Regions from separate parts of the Janthinobacterium kochi genome, predicted to be linked through region 1. Evidence: predicted binding sites of a transcription regulator. Region 1 holds the regulator's gene; each other region holds the start of a gene.
The links. Region 1 encodes LexA, which represses DNA repair genes until DNA is damaged. Its sites were predicted from a motif close to ACTGTATNNNNATACAGT; they were not measured.

Region 1 (5,886 bases):
CAGGGCGCGCGCGCCATCAAGCCTTATCTGCCAGCCGCTTACGCGCAGCATGTGAAATTTTGAATTTTTTTAAAATCAGTAGCACAGTTTAGGAGCACACCATGTGTGGCATCGTCGGCGTCGTTTCCCATCAACCTGTCAATCAATTGCTCTATGATGCATTGTTGCTCTTGCAACATCGCGGTCAGGACGCGGCAGGGATTGCGACCAATCACAGCAGTATGTTTTCCATGCACAAAGCCAATGGCCTCGTGCGTGACGTCTTCCGTACGCGTAACATGCGTTCGCTGCAAGGCACGACGGGCATCGGCCATTGCCGCTACCCGACGGCCGGTTCGTCGAGCGAAGAGGAAGCACAGCCGTTTTATGTGAATGCACCGTTCGGCATCACCCTGGCGCACAATGGCAACCTGACCAACTGGGAACAGTTGAAACAGGAAATGTTCAAGAACGACCGCCGCCACATCAATACCGATTCCGATTCGGAAGTGCTGCTCAACGTGCTGGCGCATGAAATCCAGGAAGCGACGACGGGCCTGAACCTGGACCCGGAAGCCATCTTCAAGGCTATCACCGTGCTGAACCGCCGCGTCAAGGGCGGCTACGCTGCCGTCGCGCAAATCGCCGGCGTGGGCTTGCTGGCCTTCCGTGACCCGCACGGCATCCGTCCGCTGTGCCTGGGCATCAATGAAACGGAGCTGGGTCCTGAATACCTGATCGCCTCCGAATCCGTGGCCCTGGAAGGCATGGGCTTCCGCTTCGTGCGCGATATCGGTCCCGGCGAAGCCGTCTTCATCGATGCCGACAAGAAATTGCACAGCGCCCAGTGCGCCGACAATGCCAGCCTGAATCCCTGCGTGTTTGAATTCGTCTACCTGGCCCGTCCCGATTCCGTCATCGACGGCGCCTCGGTGTACGCCACGCGCCTGAAAATGGGCGAATACCTGGCTGAAAAGATCCGTGCCGAATTGCCTGACGTACATATTGACGTGGTCATGCCGATTCCCGATTCCTCGCGTCCGGCCGCCATCCAGCTGGCACTGGCGCTGAACCTGGAATACCGCGAAGGCTTCATCAAGAACCGCTACATCGGCCGTACCTTCATCATGCCGGGCCAGGCGGCGCGCAAGAAATCCGTGCGCCAGAAGCTCAACGCGATCCCGTCCGAATTCAAGGATAAAGTCGTGTTGCTGGTCGACGATTCCATCGTGCGCGGCACCACCAGCCGTGAAATCGTGCAGATGGCACGCGAAGCGGGCGCGACGAAAGTCATCTTCGCCTCGGCCGCGCCACCGGTCATCTACCCGAACGTGTATGGCATCGACATGCCGACGCGCGACGAACTGATCGCCTACGGGCGCACGACGGAAGAAGTGTGCCGCGAAATCACGGCCGACTACCTGGTGTACCAGGATATCGACGACCTGAAGCAGGCGATCGCCGACGTCAACCCGGCCCTGACGAACTTCGAGGCGTCGTGCTTCGATGGCGTGTACGTGACGGGCGACGTGTCGCAGGAATACCTGGACCGCCTGGAATATGCGCGCCACCATCCGAAGGCGACAGCGCCGGAAGATACGCCGCGTTCCCAGCTGAACCTGAACCTGGCGACGACAGAAGCATAGGTAACTTGCCCGGCCGATGCCGGGCATTTTTTTCTCCGCGATCATGAACGATAAAAAAAACTACGGCTTTACCACCACCATTCTGCACAACGACCGCCGCAAGGGCATCGAGCACGGCTCGCTGCACAAGCCTGTGCATACCTCCGTCGCTTTCGGCTACAGCGACGCGCGCCAGCTCGCTTCCGTGTTCCAGGGCAAGGAGCCGGGCTTTCGCTACGGCCGCCAGGGCAATCCGACCGTTTCCGCGCTGGAAGACAAGGTCAACAAGATGGAAGATGGCGTGGCGACCTTGTGTTTCGCCACCGGCATGGGCGCCATCGGCGCCGTGGTGCAGTCGCTGCTGCGCGCGGGCGACCATGTGGTGTCGTCGGCCTTTTTGTTTGGCAACACCAACAGCCTGTGGCAAACGGTGACGGGGCAGGGCATCGCCGTCTCCTTCGTCGATGCCACCGAGGTGGCCAACGTGGCGGCCGCCATCACGCCGCAAACGCGGATTGTTTTCGTGGAAACCATCGCCAATCCGCGCACGCAGATCGCCGACCTGGCAAAGATCGGCGCCTTGTGCCGCGAGAAGGGCATTCTGTATATCGTCGACAACACCATGACGACGCCTTACCTGTTCCGCCCGAAAGCGGTGGGTGCTGGCCTGGTGGTCAATGCCTTGACGAAATCCATCGGCGGCCACGGCAATGCGCTGGGCGGCAGCTTGACGGACACGGGCGTGTTCGACTGGACGCAGTACCCGAACATTTTCGACAATTATAAGAAGGCGGCGCCAGCGCAGTGGGGCATCGCGCAAATCCGGGCCAAGGCCTTGCGCGATTTCGGCGCATCGCTGGGCCCGGAGGCGGCGCACCATATCGCCGTCGGCGCGGAAACCATGGCCTTGCGCATGGACCGCACCTGCTCGAACGCCCTGGCGCTGGCCAGCATGCTGGCCGCCGACCCGCGCGTGGCTGCCGTGCACTATCCCGGCTTGGCGTCGCACCCGCAGCACGCGCTGGCGACGGACTTGTTCCGCAGCTATGGCTCGCTGTTCAGCTTTGAATTGAAGGACGGCATCGACTGCTTCGATTTCCTCAATCGCCTGAACTTGGCCATTCCAGCGAGCAACCTCGGCGACACGCGCACCCTGGTCATTCCCGTCGCGCATACGATTTTCTACGAGATGGGTGCCGAACGCCGCGCCAACATGGGCATTGCCGAGTCCTTGATCCGCGTGTCAGTCGGCATCGAGGATGAAGCGGATCTGCTTGAAGACTTCCGCAGCGCGCTTGAGGAATGATGCCCAACCAAACCTACTGCGCGTCGGTATAGGCGGCTTGCGATGCTCACCGTACTAGAGTACGGTTCCGCTTCTCGGCCACCTCTCCCTTCCGCTCGCTACGGTTTTGTCGGGCATCGAAACTTGCGTGTCAGGCATGAGAGGGGACCGCAACTAAAAACTGGGGTCAGTCGCTTCGCGATCGGAATACGTCCCATTGGGACGTATTCCCCCGCCGGGTCTGACCCCGGCATGCAACTTAATGCCAACTGCGCATCAAGCCCACTGCAAGTCCTTCCAGTGCGAATTCATCTTCCGGCGATACGGTGATGACCTTGAAGTCGGGGTTTTCCGGCAGCAGTTCGATGACGGAACCCGTCTTCTTGTAGCGCTTGACGGTGACTTCGTCGCCGATACGGGCGACGACGATCTGGCCGTTCTTGGCGCTGTCGACTTTCTTGACGGCCAATAAATCGCCATCCATGATGCCGGCGTCGCGCATGGACCAGCCGCGCACCTTCAGCAGGAAGTCGGGCTTGGCCGAGAACAGGGCCGGGTCCACGTTGTAGCTCGCTTCCAGGTTTTCCTGTGCCAGGATGGGTGAACCGGCAGCCACGCGGCCGATCAGGGGCAGCGACATCAGCAGTGCTGCAGGCACCTTCGATGGCGCCGCTTCGGCTGCGGTGCCGATCAGGCGGATGCCGCGCGAGGTGCCGGGCGAAATCTCGATCGCGCCCTTGCGGGCCAGGGCCTGCAAATGCTCTTCGGCCGCATTGGCCGATTTGAAACCCAGTTCATTGGCGATTTCGGCACGGGTGGGAGGAAAACCCGTGTTTTCAATCGCGTCCTTGATCAGGTTCAGGATTTGTTCTTGTCGTGCTGTCAGCTTGATCATGAGCGGTGGGTGCATACTAAAATGCTGTCTATATGAACAGTCTGTATTTTTGTACAGTATCGCCCACTATGCAAGGGGATTTGCCTTATTTGCGTGAATTTCGTGCGAAATACTGGAATGCACAGGAAAAAGCGCCTGGCCAGGCCCGTGCATGGGCCGCTTGTTGAAGGAATGATTGAAACGTTTGCAAAAGGCGGTTATAATCTTCGGCTGACCTTCCCACACCCGTCTTGACGCCGGGGTGGGCGATTATCAATCCGACCTGAAGGAGTTTGCATGCGTCATTATGAAATAGTCTTTATCGTCCATCCGGACCAAAGCGAGCAAGTGCCCGCGATGATCGAACGCTACAAAGCCAGCGTAACCACCCGCGGCGGTTCGGTTCACCGCGTGGAAGATTGGGGCCGCCGTCAAATGGCTTACTCGATCCAAAAGCTGCCTAAAGCACACTACATCTGCCTGAACATCGAATGCGACAACGAGACCCTGGTCGAGTTGGAAACAGCATTCAAATTCAATGATGCCGTGTTGCGTCACCTGACCGTTAAAATGAAGAAAGCTGAAACAGCTCCTTCGCCGATGATGAAATCGGTACAACGCGAAGACGCGGCCAAAAGCCACCGCACCGAAGCACCAGCAGCCGCTCCAGCCGCAGCAGCAGCTTAATTCTTGACCAGGATCGTGCGCTGAACCAGCTACAAGTTACCGCCATCATTGCCGAGCGCGAAATATTGCGCTATACCCCGGCAGGGCTGCCGATTGTGAATGCAGTATTGCAACACAGTTCGCAGCAGATGGAAGCAGGGATTGCCCGTTTGACCGAGTTTGATGTTGCCGCGCTAGCCGCTGGCGAAATTTCAGGCCGGTTCAGTCAGGCAAGCTTGGGCGGGGTCTATCAGTTCACGGGTTTCCTGGCGAGGAAGAGCCGCAACAGCAAGAGTTTGGTGTTTCACATCATTGATTTTAGTGCAGTCACCCCGACTAGCGCATTTTAGATACAGGAGCCTGACATGGCATTCGGTAAAAAGTTCGACAAAAATAAGCTCAAGCTTAAAGAAAAACGCAAACAGCAAAATCCGTTGTTCAAACGCAAGAAGTTCTGCCGCTTCACCGCAGCTCACGTTGAGCAAGTCGACTACAAAGACGTCGACACGCTGAAAGACTTCGTCCAAGAAAACGGCAAGATCATGCCAGCACGCCTGACCGGTACCAAAGCGCACTACCAGCGCCAAGTCGACACCGCAATCAAGCGCGCTCGCTTCCTCGCGCTGCTGCCATACACCGATCTGCACCACGCTTAATCGGTCAGATATTCCTGGAGAAGAACTATGCAAATCATTCTGTTAGAAAAAGTTGTTAACGTCGGTAACCTCGGCGAAGTCGTCAAAGTCAAAGACGGTTACGCACGTAACTTCCTGATCCCGCAACGCCTGGCACGTCGTGCTACGGCTACCGCTGTGGCTGAATTCGAAGTCAAGCGCGCCGAACTGGAAAAAGCTGCTGCCGCCAAACTGGCCGCATCGCAAGCCCAGGGCGAAAAACTGAGCGGTCTGACCGTTCAAGTTGCTCAAAAAGCTGGCGTCGATGGCCGTCTGTTCGGTTCCGTCACCAACTTCGACATCGCTGAAGCGCTGACCAAGCAAGGTTTTGCTGTTGAAAAAGCACAAATCCGCATGCCTACCGGCCCGCTGAAGATCGTTGGCGAGCACAACGTTTCGGTTGCTCTGCACACCGACGTGGTCGTGGAAGTTGTTATCGCTGTCGTTCCAGACGCGAACGCGTAATCGTCTGCGGGCCTGGCCCGCAAGCGCTGCCGCAGTATGAAAAGCCGGGTTCGCCCGGCTTTTTTGTGCCCTTTTTTTCGCTCAATTTCAGCCCTTTATTTTTGCCAGCACGCCGAAGCGGGTATAATTCGCGCCATGAACGCCCCCTCTGATCCGCAACTGGATTCCCTCCGTATTCCGCCGCATTCGATCGAAGCAGAACAATCCGTTATCGGTGGTCTGCTGCGCGACAATGCAGCGTATGACCGCATCGCCGACTTCATGCATGCGGAGGATTTCTATCGCTATGACCATCGGATCATCTTCGAACAAATCGTC
Region 2 (5,886 bases), on a different contig from region 1:
GCCACGTTCGAAACACCTGTTTTTCATCGAGAAGCTATGTTTATTTTACAACCATCGGTTCAAGGCATATAACTAACTAATATGTTTTGTTAATTTCAGGGGTTTACTTGAAATTGGATAAATTCTTAATAAATAAGTTGAGGTATTCGTTGGCATAGCTTTTATTTATCAAATAAATCAGCAGTTTTGGATGTTTCCGAGATTTTTCTTTCCCGTTGAGCAATAACTGTTCGCAGTACAGAAAAGTAAGACGCAGCCTGACCCATATTCATAGCTAGAAGTGCAGGATCACCTAATTTCATTGCGCCTTTTGGTGGTGTCGGAAGGATGCTTAAGGCTTGCATTATTGCCGATGCAACAGCGCGTCCAAGCAATGGAGGAACGCTATTGCCGATTTGTCTAAACCCATGCCACTTAGTGACATGCATTCGGAACCAATCAGGATATGAGTGAAGGCGTGCCGCCTCGCGTACAGTCAGAACTCGTGGATAAATTGGATGGATTGGACGTGGAGACGTATGCGCTCCTCGAGCACTATCGGTACCGGCACGAAGCGTGTTGCAGACTCCCTCGAGGGACAGCCTTAAGAAGCGACTGATTTTTTCGGTCTGTCCCGGAGCTGTTGCAAGAAACCGGGCTTTAGACGTTTCTGTGTGTTCGGTGATCGCGCTACATGTGAGTTCATTTATTTCGAAAACGCGCTTGTAGCTGTAGTCGGTTGAATCCTTGATCATGCCCCTCAAGCGGCGCGCGTATTCTGAATCGGTTTTCCATTGCAGTTTTACCGAGTCGGAGTTTTCTAGCGCGCGGAATTGATTTGCGTCAGGGATATCTGCTATCGCATCGCCCACGGTCACGGGATCACTAGTCGCTATAGGATACTCCGGTAGCATCTGATCTTTTCGTGCAGCCATTAGGAAAAGCCGTTCTCTTGACTGTGGTACCCCAAATGCGGATGCGTTTAGAACTTTATACGGCATAAGAACGTTATATCCTGCTTCTTCTAACGCTTCGATAAGCTCGGATAGAAATTGTGAATGTTTTCCAAGCGTAAGTCCCTTTACGTTCTCAAAAACACAATATTTCGGTTGAAGCTCGCGAACAAGTCGAACATAGTGAAAAACCAATTGATTACGGTTATCGTCTAGAGCCCGTTTACCTATCATGGAAAAGCCTTGGCAAGGTGCGCCACCAAATACTACATCAATCTCGCGGCTGCCTAGGCCGCTCTGAAAACGAATATCATCACCTGATAGATCGATCACGCTCGCGCAAATCGTTTTTGTTTTGGGAAAATTGTACTCGTGCGTCGCGCAGTGAATCGGATCAATTTCAATAGCCGCAGCAATATCGAAACCTGCTTGCTCAAAACCTAACGATAACCCACCTGCCCCTGCGAACAAGTCGATTCCTATTGGACGGCCCATGTAACTCTCCTTACTTTATACCGATTCAAAAAAACTAACCGCATTTTACTTTGTTGATCGTCGAAAGTCGATCGTTTTCTGAAGTTTCATCGAGGCTTGTGCTGCCTTTGATAGTCGTTCGTATGCTGACGTTTAATGCCGATTTGTAATTATTAATCATGTTCGTCTACCGACCTAGTTAAGTCGTTGCTGTGCCTGCTGCAACCCAGCAACAATCACCGCATACGCCTGCCGCCGGCTCGCCTCGTCTGGCGCGCGCAGCACATACGAGGGGTGATATACGGTCACCACCCAGCGTCCGTCGTGCTGGATCGGCGTGCCGACCAACGGCATCATGGTCGCTGTTGCATCTTGCAACAGGGACTTCAGCGCCGTGCTGCCCAGCGCCACGATCACTTGCGGTTGGACGCGTCGTAGCTCTTCTTCCAGCCAGCCATGGCAGGCGAGGATTTCGCGCTGCGCAGGGGTCTTGTGCAGGCGGCGCTTGCCGCGCGGTTCCCACTTGAAATGCTTGACGGCGTTGGTCAGATAGATGCTGTCGCGTGCCATGCCGGCATCGTGCATCGCCTGGTCCAGCAGCGCGCCGGCCGGGCCGGCAAAGGGCAAGCCCGCCAGATCCTCCTGGTCGCCTGGCTGCTCGCCGACGAGCATGATGCGCGCCTGTGGCGGGCCGCTGCCGGGAACGGCTTGCGTGGCGTGTTGCCACAGTTCGCAGCGGCGGCACTGGTCCAAAGTGGTGGCTGCCGCGCGCGCGGGCTGGGCGCGTTCGGCGGAAATCGGGATCATGGTGGCGCCGCTGCGCTGGCCCACTGTGGCCGTCTGGCCCGTGCGCCGTTCGCCGTTCGCGGCGCCGCTGAGCATGGCGGGCACGATGGCGCCTTCCGGCAGATTTTTCCAGAAGCGCGAGGGGATATGGCTGTGCAGCAAATCCGCATTCACGCGCGCGGGGTTGAAGATGCTGCGGTAATACGTCAGCCACAGGGCTTCGCCCGCGTCATCGATGTCGGCTGCGCCGTTCATGAGCGCCGGTCCGGCGTGCAGGCTTGCGCCATCCCACAACATGCTGGCCGTGGGTGTGGCGATCATCCAGCTGATGGTGCCCATGCGGCGGGCGAAGTGGCGCGCCACTTGCGGTAGCACCTCGTGCGTCGGTTCGAACCAGGCGACAAAGCGGGGTGCGCCCTCGGCCTCGCTGCGTTCGCGAAAACGCACATAGGCATGCATGTCGTGTTCCTCGCGGCGTACGGCCTTGTCCATGGCGTGCAGGCGCGCGCCGTCCGTGTCGGCCGGCGAGAGCACGTCGTGCTGGCCCAGTTGCCAGCGCCACAGCACCTGGTACAGGAAGGCCCAGCGATCATGCACGTTGAAACAGGCGGCGCTTTCCAGCAATTCCACCAGCTGGCGTGGCAGGCGCAGCGGCGGCGCGTTGGTATCCGTTGCATCTGGCGTGGAGGAAAACAGGTCGCCATCGCCGGGTTGCGACTGCCAGGCTACGTCTGCGGGTGCTACGCCACGCGCGATCAATTCCCGCGCGGCCGCGCGCCACTCGTCGAACGATTGCGCGAGCCGCACGACGCGCTCATTGACCTCTTTCATGCGGCCTGCAGCTCCGGCCATAAATTCATCTGCCGGGGCGCTTCTGTCATGGCCCGGCGCAGCTGTTCGGAGGCGGTGGTGTCGCGCGCGGGAAAGTAGTCGGCCGTAATGATGAACGGCGCAATCTTTTTCATGCTGCAGCGCAGGCGCGACAGGTCGGCGTAGCGCACTTGCCGCAGCCGGCGCAGGTCGACGATGCGCTGCGCATTGCGCAGGCCGATGCCGGGCACGCGCGCGATCATGTGCTGCGCGGCGCGGTTCAAGTCCAGCGGAAAATGTTCGCGGTGCGCCAGCGCCCAGGCCAGCTTGGGATCGATATCGAGCGCCAGGTTGCCGCCGCTGGCAGGCAGCAGTTCGCTGGCCTGAAAGCCGTAGCTGCGCAGCAAGAAATCAGCCTGGTACAGCCGGTGTTCGCGCAGCATGGGCGGCGGCGCCAGCGGCACGCTGTTCGGGCTGTCGGGAATCGGACTGAAGGCCGAGTAGTACACACGCTTGAGCTTGTAACTGCCGTACAGGGTCTCTGCCGTGGAGAGGATCTGCTGGTCGTCGCTGGCGTCGGCGCCGACGATCATCTGCGTGCTCTGCCCGGCGGGCGCGAAACGCGGCGAGCGCGGTTCTTCCGCCTTTTCATCGAGCTTGCGGCGGATCGCCCCCATCGCCAGCTTGATCGTGTGCACGCTTTTTTCCGGCGCCAGCTTTTGCACGCTGTCTTGCGTCGGCAGTTCGATATTGACGCTGAGCCGGTCGGCATAGCGGCCCGCCTGCGCGATCAGGGCAGGATCGGCGTCGGGGATGGTTTTCAGATGGATGTAGCCGCGGAACTGGTGTACCTCGCGCAACTCGCGCGCCACCTGCACCAACTGCTCCATCGTGTAGTCGGCTGACCGGATGATGCCGGAGCTGAGGAACAGGCCGTCGATGTAATTACGCAGATAGAAGTCGGCCGTCAGCTTGACCACTTCGGCCACCGTAAACCGCGCGCGCGGCACGTTTGAGCTACGGCGGTTGACGCAGTACTGGCAATCGTACAGGCAGTAATTGGTCAGCAGCACTTTCAGCAGCGAGACGCAGCGCCCGTCCGGCGTGTAGCTGTGGCAGATGCCCATGCCGGAGGTGGCGCCAAAGCCGTCCTTGCCGATGGAATCGCGTTTTGGCGCCCCGCTGCTGGCGCAGGACGCGTCGTACTTGGCCGCATCGGCCAGGATTTCCAGCTTGTCCGTCAGTTCCATGGGGTGCCTCGGTATACTGTGTTTATATACAGTATAGCAGGGAATCGACCTTATGCTGCCTTGACTTGCGCCATGGCAGAACGCTATATATGAGTGTATATTACGGTCCTTGTTCACCGTTCACTTTACAAGGATACGATCATGCGCCTCACCTCCCTCGCCAAACTCATCAGCGTCGCCCTGCTCGCCACTGCCGCCTCGTCCGCCTTTGCCGGCGAAGTGGTGGTGTCGGCCGCGGCCAGCCTGACGAATGCGTTCAAGGATGCGGCGCAAAGCTACGAGGCGCAGTATCCGGGCAGCAAGGTGTCCTTGAATTTCGCCGCTTCGGGCGTGCTGCTGCAGCAGATCGTCAAGGGCGCGCCTGTGGACGTGTTTGCCTCGGCCGACCAGGAAACCATGGATGCGGCGCAAAAGCAGGGCCTGGTGCTGCCGGCCGACCGCATGGACTTCGTCGGCAACAGCCTGGTGCTGATCGTGCCGCACGATAGCAAGCTGGGCATCAAGAGCTTGAGCGACCTGACGCACAAGGGTGTGACCCGCGTGGCCATCGCCAACCCGGCCAGCGTGCCCGTTGGCCGCTATTCGGAAGGCGCGCTGAAGAAGGCGAAGTTGTGGGAGGCCGTGCAGGCTAAAGCTATCGGCACGCAGAACGTGCGCCAGTCGCTCGATTACGTGGCGCGCGGCGAAGTCGATGCGGGCTTTGTCTACGCCACCGACGCGGCCATCATGAAGGATAAAGTCAACGTCGTGCTGGACGTGCCGTTGGACGCGCCCGTGCTGTACCCGATCGCCACCATCAAGGGCAGCAGCAATGCCGCCGAAGCGAAGCGCTTCGTCAGCTACCTGCAGACGGCGCCGGCGCAAGCCATCCTCGCCAAGTATGGTTTCAAGAAGCCCTGATTTTTAGGTAAGCACCTGCATGGATATCGCCTGGACCGCGCTGGCCCTGTCGCTCAAAGTAGCGGCCTGGGCCACGGCGCTCAATTTGTTGCTCGGCATCGGTACGGGCTATCTGCTGGCGCGCACGCGTTTTCCCGGGCGCGAGCTGCTTGACGCCCTCCTGACCCTGCCGATGGTGATGCCGCCAACCGTGCTCGGCTATTACTTGCTGGTGCTGCTGGGCCGGCGCGGCACCTTGGGCATCTGGCTGCAGGACAACTTCGGCATCAACCTCATCTTTACGTGGCAGGGCGCCGTGATCGCCTCCACGGTGGTCGCCTTTCCGCTCGTCTTCAAGCCGGCGCGTGCCGCCTTCGAAGCCGTCGATGGCCAGCTGGAGCAGGCGGCCCGCGTGCTGGGCATCTCGGAAATGGCGATTTTCTTCCGCGTGACCTTGCCGCTGGCCTGGCGCGGCATCCTGGCCGGCGTGTTGCTGGGTTTTGTGCGCGCGCTGGGCGAGTTCGGCGCCACCCTGATGGTGGCCGGCAGCATTCCCGGCAAGACGCAGACCCTGTCGGTGGCCGTGTATGAAGCCGTGCAGGCGGGCCAGGATGACGTGGCCAATACGCTGGTCTTGATTACCTCCTTGGTCTGCATCGTGGTGCTGCTGTCGGCTGGCCGCCTGGCGCCCGGGCGCATCGCGCACAAATGAGGCCTATGATGACGCCCATGCAACTCGACCTCGACATCCGCGC
Region 3 (5,886 bases), on a different contig from region 1:
CCTCCAAAAAGGCGTCGACCAGCACGGTGACGAAGTCTTCGCCGCCCAGAAAATTGTCGCCGGCCGAGGCGCGCACTTCCATCACGCCTTCGAACAGTTCCAGGATCGACACGTCGAAGGTGCCGCCGCCCAGGTCGAAGACGAGGAATTTGCTTTCCTGTTCCTTGTCGCGGATACCGTAGGCCAGCGCGGCGGCCGTCGGCTCGTTCAGCAGCCGCTCCACGCGCAAGCCGGCCAGCTGGCCGGCGATGCGCGTGGCCTTGCGCTGCGCATCGCTGAAATACGCGGGTACGGTGATGATGGCTTCCTCGACCTTGTGGCCCAGGAAGGCTTCGGCATCTTCCTTCAGCGCGCGCAGCACCATCGACGACAGCTCCTCCGGACGGAATTGCTGCGTGCCGAGGGTGATCTTCTTTTCACTGCCCATGTAGCGCTTGAAGACGGCGGCCGTCAGCTGCGGGTGCGTCTGCAGGCGCTCGCGCGCGGCGCGGCCCACCAGCACGCTGCCGTCGTGGTCGATGCTGACGCACGACGGCGTCAGGTGCTCGCCCAGCGCATTCGGGATGATGCAAGCCTTGCCGTCGCGCCAGATGGCGACCAGGCTGTTGGTGGTGCCCAGGTCGATACCGATGATCATCAGATATCCGCCTCCGCCTCATTGCCGTGTTCCTCGATCCAGGCGCGGCGTCCAGCCGCTTCGCCCTTGCCCATCAACATATTGAAGCGGGCGGAGGAAGTCATGTGGTCGATTTCCCCCAGGGTCACGGGCAGCAAACGGCGCGTGTCCGGGTTCATCGTCGTTTCCCACAACTGTTCGGCGTTCATCTCGCCCAGGCCCTTGAAGCGGGAGATCGACCAGGCGCCCTGTTTCACGCCTTCCTTGCGCAGCTTGTCCTCAATGGCGACCAGTTCGCCGTCGTCGAGCGCGTAGATTTTCTGCATCGGCTTCTTGCCGCGCGCCGGCGCGTCCACGCGGTACAAAGGCGGACGGGCGATGCAGATGTGGCCTTTGTTGATCAGGGCCGGGAAGTGCTTGAAGAACAGCGTCAGCAGCAGTACCTGGATGTGCGAGCCGTCCACGTCCGCATCCGAGAGGATGCAGATCTTGCCGTAGCGCAGGCCGGACAGGTCGGGTGTATCGCCCACGCTGTGCGGATCGACGCCGATGGCCACCGCGATGTCGTGGATCTCGTTGTTGGCGAACAGGCGGTCGCGGTCTGTCTCCCACGAGTTCAAGACCTTGCCGCGCAGGGGCAAAATCGCCTGGAATTCCTTGTCGCGGCCCATCTTGGCCGAGCCGCCCGCCGAGTCGCCCTCGACGAGGAACAGTTCATTGCGCGTGATGTCCGACGATTCGCAGTCGGTCAGCTTGCCCGGCAGGACGGCGACGCCCGAGGATTTTTTCTTTTCCACTTTTTGCAGCGAACGCTGGCGCGACTGCGCCTGCTTGATCACCAGTTCGGCCAGCTTCTTGCCGTAATCGACGTGCTGGTTCAGCCACAGTTCCAGCGGCGGCTTGGTGAAGGTCGAGACCAGGCGTACGGCGTCGCGCGAGTTCAGGCGTTCCTTGATCTGGCCCTGGAATTGCGGGTCCAGCACCTTGGCCGACAGCACGAACGAGGCGCGCGCAAAGACGTCTTCCGGCAGCAGTTTCACGCCTTTCGGCAGCAGCGAGTGCATTTCGACGAAGTTTTTCACGGCGCCGAACAGGCCGTCGCGCAAGCCCGATTCGTGCGTGCCGCCATTCGAGGTGGGAATCAGGTTGACATACGATTCGCGCACGATGGCGCCTTCTTCCGTCCACGCCACCACCCAGGCCGCGCCTTCGCCTTCGGCAAAGCCTTCCGAGTCCGGGCCCGCGTACTGCGCGCCCTCGAACAGGGGAATCAGGGTTTCGCCATTCGATACCTGCGCCAGCGTTTCGGTCAGGTAGCCGCGCAAGCCTTCCGCGTACTGCCAGGTTTGCGTATCGCCCGTCTTGGCGTTGGTCAGCGTGACGGTGACGCCCGGCAGCAGCACGGCTTTCGAGCGCAGCAGGCGCTGCAGCTCGGTTTGCGAGATAGCCGGCGAATCAAAATACTTCGCATCGGGCCAGGCGGTGACGCGCGTGCCCGACTTCTTGCCGTCGCGCGGGGCGGGGCGGGAACTCAGGGGCTCGATCACGTCGCCATTCGCAAACACCATGTGATGCAAGCCGTTGCCGTCGCTTTCCTTGCGCCAGACGGTGATTTCCAGGCGCGTCGACAGCGCATTGGTGACGGACACGCCGACGCCGTGCAAGCCGCCCGAGAACGCGTAGGCGCCGCCCGAACCCTTGTCGAACTTGCCGCCCGCGTGCAGCCGTGTAAACACGATTTCCACCGTCGGCACGCCTTCTTCAGGGTGGATGCCGACGGGAATGCCGCGGCCATTGTCTTCGACGGTGATGCTGCCATCCGTATTTTGCGTGACGGCGATATGCGTGCAATGACCGCCCAGCGCCTCGTCGGAGGCATTGTCGATCACTTCCTGAATGATGTGCAGCGGATTTTCAGTGCGGGTGTACATCCCCGGGCGCTGCTTGACGGGTTCCAGTCCTTTCAGGACACGGATGGATGATTCGCTGTAGTCGGATGCTGGTTTTTTAGTGGCCATACGTGTTCAAGCTAAGTAAAGACAGTGGTTGGAACGCCAGGCCATGGCACTGCGGGGCGCAGTGACAACGGCGGCGATAACTGTATGAATATACAGTATATTCCGTCCAGCGTCACTGGCAGAGGGCAGTGCGGCAGGCTTGGCGTCCTTGTGCGGACGCTCGCGCATTCTATCTTGTCCAGCGAGCAATAGCGCTACTCCAGGGCAACAACAGTGCGCCGTGCGCGTGGTTTGGCGCCCATTGTGGACGATTTTATACGGCAAAGCCGCCATTTTTACATCTTGTTTACAAGCACCTCTCCAGTCTTTACGAATTTTTTAGACCCTTTTGGCTAATCTGCTCACTATCAAAACAAACCTGAATGAGGGTGGGAATGGATATCGTGTATCTCGGCTTGATTGCCGTTTTTTTCGTCGTGGTAGCCGGCTTTGCCGTCGCCTGCGACAAATTAGGGAGCGTCAAATGAACGCGTTTTATGTGCTGGGCGCCGTGGTCTCGGCTGGCCTGCTCGTGTACCTGCTGGTGGCGCTGCTGAAAGCGGAGGAACTGTGATGACGACGCAATCGATATTGCTGCTGGTGGCCTTCCTGGCCGTACTGCTGGCCGCCGGCTATCCGCTGGGCCTGTACATGGCCAAGGTGGCCGGCGATGGCCCCGTGCGTGGCCTGGGCTGGCTGCAAAAGCTGGAAAACCTGCTGTACCGCTGGTCCGGCCTTCCTGCCGATAAGGCCATGGGCTGGAAAAGCTACGCCATCGCCCTGATCGTGTTCAACGCGCTTGGCGCCGTCTGCGTGTACGGCCTGCAGCGCCTGCAGGGCTTCTTGCCTTTGAATCCCCAGGGCCTGGGCGCCGTCAGCCCCGATTCTTCGTTCAATACTACCGTCAGCTTCGTCACCAATACCAACTGGCAAGGCTACGGCGGCGAACAGACCATGAGTTACCTGACCCAGATGCTGGGCATGACGTGCCAGAACTTCTTTTCGGCGGCCACCGGCATTACCGTGATCTTCGCGCTGGTGCGCGGCTTCGCCTCGCGTTCGGGCAAATCGATCGGCAATTTCTGGGTCGACCTGGTGCGTGCCACCCTGTATATCCTGCTGCCGCTGTCCTTGGCCCTGTCCGTCGTCTTCATGGGCGAAGGCATGATCCAGAATTTTTCCGCCTACAAGGAAGTGACGCTGATCGACCAGGTGGCGTATGAAACGCCGAAAGTGACGGCCGATGGTCAGCCCGTGCTGGATACGGCCGGCAAGCCCGTAATGGAAGCGCAAGTGGCGACCACGCAGACGATCGCCATGGGCCCCGTCGCTTCGCAGGAATCGATCAAGCTGCTGGGCACGAATGGCGGCGGTTTCTTCAATGCCAATTCCTCACACCCATATGAAAATCCCACGGTGCTGTCGAACTTCCTGCAGATGCTGGCCATTTTCATCATTCCCGCCGGCCTGTGCTTCACCTTTGGCCGCATGGTGGGCGACCTGCGCCAGGGTTGGGCCGTGCTGGCCGCGATGACCATGATCTTTGTCGTCATGACGACTGGCGTGATGAGCGCCGAGCAGCAAGCCAATCCCGCCTTGCAGGCGCTGGGCGTGGATCAGCAAGCCAGCACCCTGCAATCGGGTGGCAATATGGAAGGCAAGGAAACGCGCTTCGGCATCAGCTCCTCGACCCTGTTCGCGGCGGTGACGACGGCGGCATCCTGCGGCGCCGTCAATTCCATGCACGATTCCTACATGCCCCTGGGCGGCATGGTGCCGCTGCTGCTGATGCAATTCGGCGAAGTGGTCTTCGGCGGCGTGGGCACGGGCCTGTACGGCATGCTGATGTTCGCCATCCTGGCCGTCTTCATCGCCGGCCTGATGATAGGGCGCACGCCTGAATACCTGGGCAAGAAAATCCAGGCCTATGAAATGAAGATGGTGTCGCTGGCCATCCTGGTCACGCCAGCACTGGTATTGACGGGCACGGCGATCGCCGTGATGGTCGAACCGGGCAAGATCGGCGTGGCCAATCCGGGCGCGCATGGCTTCTCGGAGATCCTGTACGCCTTCACGTCGGCGGCCAACAACAACGGCAGCGCGTTTGCCGGCCTGTCCGCCAACACGCCGTTCTACAACGTGATGCTGGCGATCGCCATGTGGTTCGGCCGCTTCGGCGTGATCGTACCCGTGCTGGCAGTGGCCGGTTCGCTGGCGGCCAAGCAGCGCCTGTCGGCCAACGCCGGCACCATGCCCACGCACGGCCCCATGTTCATCGGCTTGCTGATCGGCGTTGTGGTGCTGGTCGGCGTGCTCAATTACGTTCCCGCGCTGGCCCTGGGCCCGATCGTCGAACACTTGCAACTTTTTACAAAATAAGAGGCTACCATGTCACGCACAAGCCTGACCTTGTTCGATTCCGCATTGATTGGCCCTGCCATCGTTGATGCGTTCAAAAAACTCGACCCCCGCACGCAGTGGCGCAGCCCCGTGATGTTCGTCGTCTATGTCGGCAGCATCATCACGACCCTGCTGGCCATCCAGGCCCTGAACGGCCAGGGTGAAGCGCCGTTCGGCTTCATCGTTGCCGTCGCCGTGTGGCTGTGGTTTACCGTGCTGTTTGCGAACTTCGCCGAAGCGCTGGCCGAAGGCCGCAGCAAGGCCCAGGCGGCCTCGCTGCGCGCCCTGAAGCAAACGGTGATGGCAAAGAAAATGCAAACGCCGAAATACGGCACTTCCTGGCTGCCCACCCCGGCTACCGACCTGCGCAAGGGCATGACGGTGCTGGTCGAGGCGGGTGACGTGATTCCCGCCGACGGCGAAGTGACGGCCGGCGTGGCTTCCGTCGACGAGAGCGCCATCACGGGCGAATCGGCACCCGTCATCCGCGAATCGGGCGGCGACTTTTCGGCCGTCACGGGCGGCACCCGCGTGCTGTCGGACTGGCTGCTGGTGCGCGTTTCCGTCAATCCCGGCGAAGCGTTCATCGACCGCATGATCGCCATGGTCGAAGGCGCCAAGCGCCAGAAGACGCCGAACGAAATCGCCCTGACGATCCTGCTCGTGGCGCTGTCGATCGTCTTCCTGATCGTCACCGTGACCTTGCTGCCGTATTCGCTGTTTTCCGTGGCGGCGGCCGGCAGCCAAGGTGTGACAAGTTCGCCGGTGTCGATCACCGTGCTGATCGCGCTGCTGGTGTGTCTGATTCCGACCACCATCGGCGGTTTGCTGTCCGCCATCGGCGTAGCCGGCATGAGCCGCATGATGCAGGCC

Region 2: ACQ4WL_RS14720 (putative DNA modification/repair radical SAM protein) is a predicted target of LexA. The motif match lies at 4,268-4,285, and genes of this name have one in related genera.
Region 3: ACQ4WL_RS06370 (DNA topoisomerase IV subunit B) is a predicted target of LexA. The motif match lies at 2,714-2,731, and genes of this name have one in related genera.

The regions. Positions count from the first base shown of each region.
Region 1 is NZ_JBNYXO010000008.1:168,969-174,854, forward strand. It holds gene ACQ4WL_RS18400 (CvpA family protein) at 1-63, shown strand, start outside; gene purF (amidophosphoribosyltransferase) at 102-1,625, shown strand; gene ACQ4WL_RS18410 (cystathionine gamma-synthase family protein) at 1,669-2,910, shown strand; gene lexA (transcriptional repressor LexA) at 3,149-3,784, opposite strand; gene rpsF (30S ribosomal protein S6) at 4,061-4,450, shown strand; gene priB (primosomal replication protein N) at 4,471-4,779, shown strand; gene rpsR (30S ribosomal protein S18) at 4,795-5,085, shown strand; gene rplI (50S ribosomal protein L9) at 5,113-5,568, shown strand; gene ACQ4WL_RS18440 (replicative DNA helicase) at 5,704-5,886, shown strand, end outside.
Region 2 is NZ_JBNYXO010000006.1:1,592-7,477, reverse strand. It holds gene ACQ4WL_RS14735 (hypothetical protein) at 1-72, shown strand, start outside; gene ACQ4WL_RS14730 (DNA cytosine methyltransferase) at 162-1,427, opposite strand; gene ACQ4WL_RS14725 (UdgX family uracil-DNA binding protein) at 1,602-3,023, opposite strand; gene ACQ4WL_RS14720 (putative DNA modification/repair radical SAM protein) at 3,020-4,252, opposite strand; gene modA (molybdate ABC transporter substrate-binding protein) at 4,394-5,152, shown strand; gene modB (molybdate ABC transporter permease subunit) at 5,172-5,843, shown strand; gene ACQ4WL_RS14705 (sulfate/molybdate ABC transporter ATP-binding protein) at 5,852-5,886, shown strand, end outside.
Region 3 is NZ_JBNYXO010000002.1:442,923-448,808, reverse strand. It holds gene ACQ4WL_RS06375 (molecular chaperone HscC) at 1-637, opposite strand, end outside; gene ACQ4WL_RS06370 (DNA topoisomerase IV subunit B) at 637-2,634, opposite strand; gene kdpF (K(+)-transporting ATPase subunit F) at 3,098-3,187, shown strand; gene kdpA (potassium-transporting ATPase subunit KdpA) at 3,187-4,992, shown strand; gene kdpB (potassium-transporting ATPase subunit KdpB) at 5,002-5,886, shown strand, end outside.